Regions from separate parts of the Arthrobacter sp. SRS-W-1-2016 genome, predicted to be linked through region 1. Evidence: predicted binding sites of a transcription regulator. Region 1 holds the regulator's gene; the other holds the start of a gene.

Region 1 (4,418 bases):
CGGGTCAGCGAACCGGTGAAGTGTCCGCCGATCAGGTGGTATTCCTGGCCGGCGGGCTCACCGCCGTGGACCAGGTAAGGGCGTCCGGAGACGTCGACGACGGCGTGGGCCAACGCTTCATCCAACGGAACCGTGGCCTCGCCGAAGCGACGGATACCGGCTTTGTTGCCCAACGCGGTGCGCAGGACCTCGCCGAAGGTGATCGCAACGTCCTCCACCGTGTGGTGGGCGTCGATGTGGGTGTCTCCCGTCGCCTTGACGGTCATGTCGATGAGCGAATGCTTGGAGAGCGCCGTCAGCATGTGGTCATAGAACGGCACTGAGGTGCTGATGTCCGAGACTCCCGTGCCGTCGAGGTTGATTTCAACCAGGACGGAGGACTCACTGGTGGTGCGTTCCATGCGTGCAGTCCGGGCGGCCGCCGTGCTGGCGCCGTTTTCGCTCATTGATATGTCCTTAGGAGGAAGGTGTGGTGGGGCTTGTCCAAGTCTAGGCCGGTGAGGGAGCCTGGCCGTCCAGCAAGGCTTCGAGCGCCTCAAGGAAGGCCGTGGTCTCCGGCTCCGTGCCTGCCGTCACCCGGAGGTGGCCCGGTATGCCGACGTCGCGGATCAGGACTCCACGCTCCAGCAGGCCTTGCCACAGGGCATGGGGGTTTTCGATTCCGCCGAAGAACACATAGTTCGAATCGGAGGCGGCCGGGGTGAAGCCCATGCGGGTCAACTCGCTGACAATGCGATCGCGCTGGATCTTGATGTCTTCGACGTCGGCCATGAGGGCTTCGCGGTGCCGGAGGGCGGCCAGCGCAGTCGCCTGGGTGATGGCGGAGAGGTGATAGGGAAGGCGGACCAGGCGGATCGCGTCGGCGACCTCGGGGGCAGCGGCCATATAGCCGATGCGTGCACCGGCGAGGGCGAAGGCCTTGCTCATGGTCCGGGAGACGATCAGGCGCTCCCGGCCAGGGAGGAGCGTCAGCGCGCTTGGCGTATTATCGTGGGCGAACTCGTGGTAGGCCTCGTCCACGATCACGACTGTCTGGCTTGCTTCGCCTGCCTCGTACACGGCTTCGACAACATCCAGGCCAAGTCCCGTGCCGGTGGGGTTGTTCGGCGAGCAAAGGAACACGACGTTCGGTTTGAGTTCGCGCACCTGCGCGGCGGCCGAGGCTGCATCGAGTCCGTAGTCATCGCCGCGAACACCCGCAATGTAGGCGGTGTCGGTGCCGCTGGCCAGCAGGGGGTACATGGAGTACGTGGGAGGGAACCCGAGCGCGGACCGTCCGGGGCCACCGAAAACCTGGAGGATCTGCTGTAGCACTTCATTGGAACCGTTGGCCGCCCAGATATTCTCGGCAGCGAGGTCGTGGCCAAGGTATTCCGCCAAGGCCTCGCGCAGTTCAGTGAACTCACGGTCCGGATAGCGGTTCAGTCCGGTCGCGGCTGCCGCCACCGCTTCGGTGATGGCCGCCTGGACATCGGCCGGAACGCCATGCGTATTCTCGTTGACGTTGAGCAAAATCGGGACATCAAGCTGCGGCGCGCCATACGGGCTCAGGCCGCGGAGGTTGGTCCGTAGGGGAAGTCGGTCAAGTCGCTCAAGCTGCTCACTCACCATGACAGTTTAAGGTGCCACGGCGGATGCCCTGAAACTGTGACGGCCCTGCGCCCGTTCAGGCGGGCTGCCACCCGGGACGAAAGTGCCCTCAGGTGGCAGGAATGAACAGTTGCTGGCCCGGTACGATGCGTCCGTCCTGCAGGTTGTTCAGCTGGATAATCTCGGCTACGACATCGCGAGGATCCCGGGAAGGCGCCGCCTTCCCTGCAATCCCCCACAAAGATTCGCCCATTTGAACCGTGACACTCGTGCTGGACGTGGGCTGTAGCTCGGCGGCGGAGTCAGCAGCCTTGGCCGGTGAATTCAGGAATCCCGCCAGGCTGAGCAGCGCTGCAACCACGAGCATTGCCGGGAGGCCGAAGAAGACCATACGGCCCCGGCGTGTCAGGCGAAGCCTGCCCGGTGCCGCACTGCGGCCTGGGGTGTGGGTGATGGTGATTGCGGACATGAGCTGAGCCCTTCTGAACAATGCCGCATTCCGGAATCTCTGGGTGCGGCTGCCAATTCTTGCCTTCAGTCAGTGCGTTGCAAGCCGATTGTTCGTCCATGTCTTCGAACGAACACCCGGATCTCGCAGCACTTTTATAGAACACATATTCGAACCTTGCTAAGACATTTTTAGCACTTATCAACGAACGATGTCGAGACTCGCTAGAACAAATGTTTGATAAACGCCTGTGCCTGCCCTACGTTTGAGTGAAGGAACGAGCACTGAATCAGTGCAACAGGAGGGTCTGACATTTCAGGCCGACAGTCCCGGCAAGCGCCTCAGCGGCGGACGGGCGGAACGGAAGGCGTTGGCAAACATGGCAGCGAAAGCCACTGGCAGCGGGTCGGCCTCATCGCGGAGCCAGCAGCCACAGAAGGCCCCCAAGAGCCTGACCGTCCGCCAGAAGAAAATCCTGGAGACCATCCAGCGTTCAGTGAACGATCATGGCTATCCGCCGTCGATGCGCGAAATCGGGGACACGGTTGGCTTGGCCAGCCTGTCCAGTGTCACGCACCAGTTGTCACAACTTGAGAAGCTCGGCTATCTCCGTCGCGATCCCAAGCGTCCGCGGGCGATGGAAGTCCTCATGCCATTGACCTTGGACGGAGGCTCGGTCATTCCCGGCGTCGAGGCTCCGGCGAAACTCCGGAGCGCGGGCGGCCTGGCCGTCACGGAGCTCGCGAGTGCCAGCGACACGGCCATGGTTCCCCTCGTGGGGCGCATTGCTGCCGGTGGACCCATCCTGGCCGACCAGACCGTTGAAGATGTCCTCCCGCTGCCCCGCCAGCTGGTTGGCCATGGCGAGCTCTTCATGCTGAAGGTCGCCGGTGATTCCATGATCGACGCCGCTATCTGCGATGGCGACTGGGTGGTGGTACGGCGGCAGAACGACGCACTCAACGGCGACATCGTGGCCGCGCTCCTGGACGACGAAGCCACCGTCAAGACCTTCCGTCAGCGCGACGGCCACACATGGCTGCTCCCCCAGAACACGCAGTACGAGCCTATCCTGGGTGACCATGCCACCATCATGGGCAAGGTCGTCTCGGTCCTGCGCTCACTCTAGGACGCGCCCACTCTAGGACGCGCCCGAGCCCGGACGCGCCCGCTTTAAGCGTTGGCCGACTCGGCGTAAAGCCGCTCGAGCGCACCGCGCACCACTGAACGGTCCGTCGTGGGCCAGAAGGGCGGCAAAGCTGCCCGGAGGAAGTTGCCGTAGCGTTCCGTCGAAAGCCGTGAATCCAGTACTGCCACCACGCCTTTGTCCCCCGTTGAGCGGATGAGGCGGCCTGCTCCCTGGGCCAGCCGGATGGCCGCGTGCGTCGCGGACACTGCCATGAAACCGTTGCCCCCGGCCTGCGCGACCGCGCGTGATCGTGCCGTCATCAGGGGATCGTCCGGACGAGGGAACGGGATCCGGTCGATGACGACGAGCCGGCAGGAACCGCCAGGAACGTCGACGCCCTGCCAGAGGGACATGGTGCCGAACAGGCACGTGTCCTCTTCCTCGGCAAACTGCCTGACCAACGCGGCCATGGTCGATTCGCCTTGGCACAGGATGTCCACGTCCAGGCGCGACCGCATCGCGTCCGCGGCGTCCTCCGCTGCACGGCGGGACGAAAAGAGGCACAACGCTCCGCCGTGGGAGGCTTTGATGAGTTCTTCAAGTTCGTCGAGCGCCTCGGGCGAGGTGCCGCGCCCGGGCTTGGGCAGGTGCTTGGCGACGTACAGCATGCCTTGCTTCGGATAGTCAAACGGCGAGCCGACATCCACGCCGGTCCAGCTCGGGGCGCCTTGGCCAGTCAGGCCAAGCCCGCCGGCGGTGGCCTCGAAGGCAGAGCCAATGGCCAAGGTGGCGGAGGTCAGGACCACGGTATGGCCTGCGAAGAGACCTTCCCGGAGGCGTCCGGCAACGCTGAGCGGCGCGATGTTGATGAGCGCCGGCGAATCCTCGTCAGGCGCCGTGTAGCCCTGCTGCGGATCGAAGGTGCTGTTCCGGGACAACCACACGACTTCCCGGTTTTCCCGGGCGGAGAGCAGCCGTTCGCACAACTCAAGGATCAGCATGAGCCGTGAGCGCGCGAGCTGGCGTCCGCCGTCGACCGCGTTGGACGAATCCCCCTTCGAATCGGAAAGCGCCGCACGGCACGCTTCCCGGAGCTGGTCCACGCAATCCAGCTGTTCATCATTGAGCCCGTTGGGCAGGAGGCCGGACGGCGCACCGATGATCGCGAGTTCCAGGCGGTCGGCTGCGGCGTTCAGCGCGTCCACGGTGATGGCTGTATGTTTGCGGGCGCTCGAGGCCGCGGCATGGATC
Region 2 (4,418 bases), on a different contig from region 1:
GAGTGAACATCGGTGAAGAGTTCGAATAGTCCAGCCATCGTGTCGTCCTTCCCGTGTCCCCGCCAGGGATCACGCCAGGGCCTTCAAAGCCCGAATAAGAGGTTGCCGTGCACGGTGCTTGCCTTCATAGAATGACCTTGTTTGCCGGCAACCGTCAGAGGCTAAGGTCCTGAAACCTGATGATTCGCACCTGCGCACGTCTGAGAGCTGCACGAACAACCCGTCCATGCTCGCCCCACGCTCAACGCTTGGAGTCGCGCCACTTTCCCGGCCGGCGGACCGGCCATCGGTGGGGACGATGAGGGGAAGACGACCAGGTCCCGCCCCAAACGCGCGAGCATGCCCTGTCTGCGATGGGTACAGCCAACTGGGGCGCCCATCGTGAGCAGGGACAGGAGCAGGAAGACTGTGACGCTTGTCCCGAGGGCCCGGCCGAGTTGGCCGACGATAACCTCGGGGTGGGACCGGTCGATGTAGCCCCACCCCGGAAACTTGGCTAGGGGACGGAGTTTCCCAGCTCGCGCAGCGGAGTCTTGGCTGTTTCCCTGGCCCACAGTGCGCCTAGCACTGCAAGGACCGAGGAGGCCGCGACGATCCAGGCGGCGGGACCCCAGTTTGCTGATACCGCGCCGACGAGGGCGGTGCCAAGCAGGGGCGTGAAGCCTGCGCAGACGATGCCGATCTGCAGTCCTATCGCCATGCCGGAGTAGCGGACCTTGACGTTGAAGAGTTCGGCGAACCAGGCGGGGTAGACGGCGTTCGACATGGCGTAGGTGCCCGCGGTGATCAGGGTGCTGGTCAGGAAGATCATCGGGACGTTGCCCGTGGCGATGACCGAGAAATAAGCGAAGATCATCAGGCCGGATCCGAGGACACCGCTGATGAAGATCTTGCGCCGCCCGAACGTGTCCGAAAGACGTGCCATCAAGGGTTGAGTGGCGGCGGCGAGGACGTTGCCGACGATGCTGACCCACAACATCGTCGATGCGGGGACCCCGACGGACACGGCGTAGGCCAGACCGAAGGACTGCATGAAGGTGTTGGTGACGGTTTCGAAGGACATCAGGGCAACCTGGAAGAACTGTGCCGGGTGGGTCGAGAACATTTTGGCAAACGGGAGTTTGACCAGTTCTCCGTGGTCGTGCTTTTCCTCGAAGACCTCGGGTTCTTCCAGTGATCGACGAACCAGGAACGCGACGATCAGGACCAGGATGGAGAGCCAGAACGGGATGCGCCAGCCCCAGGCGAGCCGCTCGGCCTCGCCCATTGCGGCCACCGGCAGGAAGGCCAGGGAAGCCAGGACGATGCCGAAGGAGATGCCGCTGATGGCGAAGCTGGCGAAGAAGCCGCGGCGCCCGGCGGGCGCTTCCTCCATGGTCAGCGCCGAAGCGCCCGCGGTTTCGGCACCGGCGGAAAGTCCCTGCAGGAGGCGCAGCAACACCAAGAGCGCGGGCGCGAAGTAGCCGGCGGAATGGAAGTCGGGCAGCACACCGATGAGGAAGGTGGCGGACCCCATCAGAACCAGGGTGAGGACCAGGGTGCTTTTCCGGCCCAACTTGTCGCCGAGATGGCCGAATACCACCGCACCGAACGGCCGGGCGACGTAGGCAACCCCGAAAGTTGCGAAGGAAGCCAGAAGAGCGATGGTCGGGTCACCGGACGGGAAGAAGATCTTCGAGAAGATCAGCGATGCCGCGGTGGCGTAAATGAAGAAGTCGTAGTACTCCAGCGCCCCGCCAAGGAACCCGGCGAGGGCCGCTTTCCTGGCGCGCTTGAGTCGACGCAGGGCCACATCCGCTGTTGACGGCGTTTCGAGGTTTGTCATTCTGAGGGTCCTTCCGCGTTGAAAGACAAGGATTTAGTGATGGAGAGATTGATCAAATTGTGCGCATTGCGAACAACTGTGCGATATGCGATTATTGAACATGGTAGCGCATGAGTGAGTTGCCTCACAATGGCTACTGCGCATGCCATCTTCACATCAACGGAAAGGCACCAGCGTGGAAACCAGCACGTCCGCGAGACGGTTGTTTCTCATAGGATCCGAGGCTTCAAAGGCCATGTCGCCGGACCTCTGGAATCCGGTTTTGAGGAAAATGACAATCGGCTGGAGCTATGAGGCATGGGATGTGCCTGCCGGAGCCTCCATGGCCGAGGTCCGCGCAAAGCTGCTTGAGACCGATGTCGTGGCCGCCAACGTCACCATGCCCCACAAACAATGGGCGGCCGGTGCCGGCGAGACCGTCACGGATCCGGTCCGGCTCAGTGGCGCGGCAAATCTGCTGGTGCGTCATGAGAAGCAACTCGAAGCGCACAACACGGATATCACGGCGGTCACTGCCCTGCACGGAGATCGGTCCGAACGTCACGCCGTGATGTTCGGAGCTGGAGGCGCTGCGAGGGCAACCCTTGTCGCCTTAAAGGACCGGGTCGATCACGTGAGCATTGCGGACAGGGATTCGGAGGCATCACGCCAGTTGCTCGAACTCGCCGCGCGCCTGGGCATGGACGCCAGTGAGACAACCTGGGACGGGGCCCAACGCCAGGCGCTTCGGGCTTCGCTCATAGTCAACGCCACACCTCTTGGAAAGAACCGGCAGGACGGCCCGGTCTGGGGCATGGCCGGCCTCGCTGACGACGCAATGGTGTACGACTTCGTCTACGCAAAGCACGTCACTGCCAGCATTGCCAGCGCAAAGGAACAGGGACTGCGCTACGCGGACGGGTGGGACCACCTGCGGGAACAGGCAGCGGCGATGGTTCCTGTTCTCGGCTTGCCGCCTCAGACCGGCTTGCTTTTGGAGCGCACGCTCGCAACGATCCACGGCGGAAGCGCCGCCGTCGGGCCTATATAATCGGAGCTGCTGTCCGGCGCCGGTTGCCGTCGGGTCCAGGTACGGGCGCAACGAAGGAAGGGAAGTCCATGTCGGAGAATCCCGCCTATTTTGTGAAGTCGGTCGCCAAAGCCTTTGACGTCCTCCTCGCATTCTCCCTGGAGAATCCCCGGATGACCGTTTCCCAGATCGCGTCACAGGTGGACATCACGAGGGCATCCGCCCGGCGGTTCCTGTTGACCCTTGCGGACTTGGGGTATTTGCGGGCCGACGGCCCCTATTTCGAGCTGGCTCCCCGCTCGCTGGACGTGGGCCAGTCGTTCCTGGCCAACCTGGCGCTGCCCAAGATCGCGGAACCGCACCTCAAATCCCTGGCTGCCGAACTCAACGAAACAACGTCCTTGTGCATCCTCGATGGAACCGATGTCGTTTATGTGGCCTGCGTGCCGTCGCCACGGCTCTTGAGCATCTCCATCACCGTCGGCACGAGATTCCCCGCGTGGGCGACGTCCATGGGGCGGATACTACTGGGAGGCCTCTCCGAAGGGCAATTGGAACACTACTTTGACTCGGTCCAGTTGCAGCGCTTCACTGAGCGATCAGTCGGAAGCCTCGCGGAACTGCGCACCGAGATAGCCCTGAGCCGAACCAAGGGCTGGTCAATGGTCTCGCAGGAACTCGAGGAAGGACTGCGTGGCGTCGCCGTGCCCGTCCGGCGCGGAAACGACATTGTCGCAGCCGTCAACGTATCCCTCCAATCCCACCGGGCCACCACCGACGAAGTCGAAAAGACCGTGGTTCCCCTCCTGCAGGAAGCTGCCTACCAAATCGGCCGGGACTATGGCGGACGCCCCCCGAATCCGGGAATGAAACCAAGCGCTTGCCCGAACCAACCCCGCTGACCAGCCACACCAAGGTAAGCCTCCCGCCATTCCGCGTGCCCGGCAACCCGCTTCCCTTCCCTTCGCCCGCCGTCGCAAGCCGTGAGCAGAGTCGCGTCGACCGGGGGCTGGTCTCCGACGTCCATTCCCATGGGAGTCGCGTTGAGCACCAGATCGCATCCTGCGGGATCCGGACTGCCGGTGCTCACCTGTCCGTTGCCGAAGTCTGCGAGTAGCTCGAGAAGCCCGGCCACGCGCGCCTCGTCGGCATCGTGGATGATTAGTTGGCCAATACCCGCTTCAAGAAGCGCGATAGCGATAGCGCTTCCCGCACCACCAGCGCCGACAAGAAGCGCCCGGGCCCCTGTAATCCGGGCGCCGCGGTCCTGCTGCGCCTTGACGAAGGCGAGCCCGTCCAGCACGTCCCCGCGCCAGGTGCCGTCCGCGTTGCGCCGGATGACACTCACGACCCCAAGCATCCTGGCCCGCGCGGAGCTGGTGGCGCAGTGCTCCAAGGCGGCGAACTTGTGCGGCATCGTGACAAGGATGCCATCCACATTCGGCGTTGCGGTGAGGCCCGCCATCACGACCTCAAGATCTCCCTCCGGCACCTCCATCGGGATACAAATACCGTTATGGCCACGTGCCGCAAAGGTGCGTGTCAGCCACAAGGGAGACTGAACGAACCTCACCGGGTCACCGA

The links. The regulator LexA, encoded in region 1, represses DNA repair genes until DNA is damaged. The targets are predictions, from matches to a motif close to TCGAACANNTGTTCGA.
Region 2: the regulator LexA is predicted to act here: its motif matches at 1,894-1,909, upstream of BMF89_RS01615 (shikimate dehydrogenase).

Annotation. Positions count from the first base shown of each region.
Region 1 covers NZ_MTPV01000014.1:42,396-46,813, forward strand. The annotation lists gene hisB (imidazoleglycerol-phosphate dehydratase HisB) at 1-446, opposite strand, end outside; gene BMF89_RS03345 (histidinol-phosphate transaminase) at 490-1,608, opposite strand; gene BMF89_RS03350 (LysM peptidoglycan-binding domain-containing protein) at 1,700-2,059, opposite strand; gene lexA (transcriptional repressor LexA) at 2,418-3,167, shown strand; gene BMF89_RS03360 (ATP-dependent DNA helicase) at 3,212-4,418, opposite strand, start outside.
Region 2 covers NZ_MTPV01000006.1:10,027-14,444, forward strand. The annotation lists gene BMF89_RS01605 (ANTAR domain-containing protein) at 1-38, opposite strand, end outside; gene BMF89_RS01610 (MFS transporter) at 497-1,825, opposite strand; gene BMF89_RS01615 (shikimate dehydrogenase) at 1,968-2,855, shown strand; gene BMF89_RS01620 (IclR family transcriptional regulator C-terminal domain-containing protein) at 2,924-3,736, shown strand; gene BMF89_RS22690 (hypothetical protein) at 3,673-4,418, opposite strand, start outside.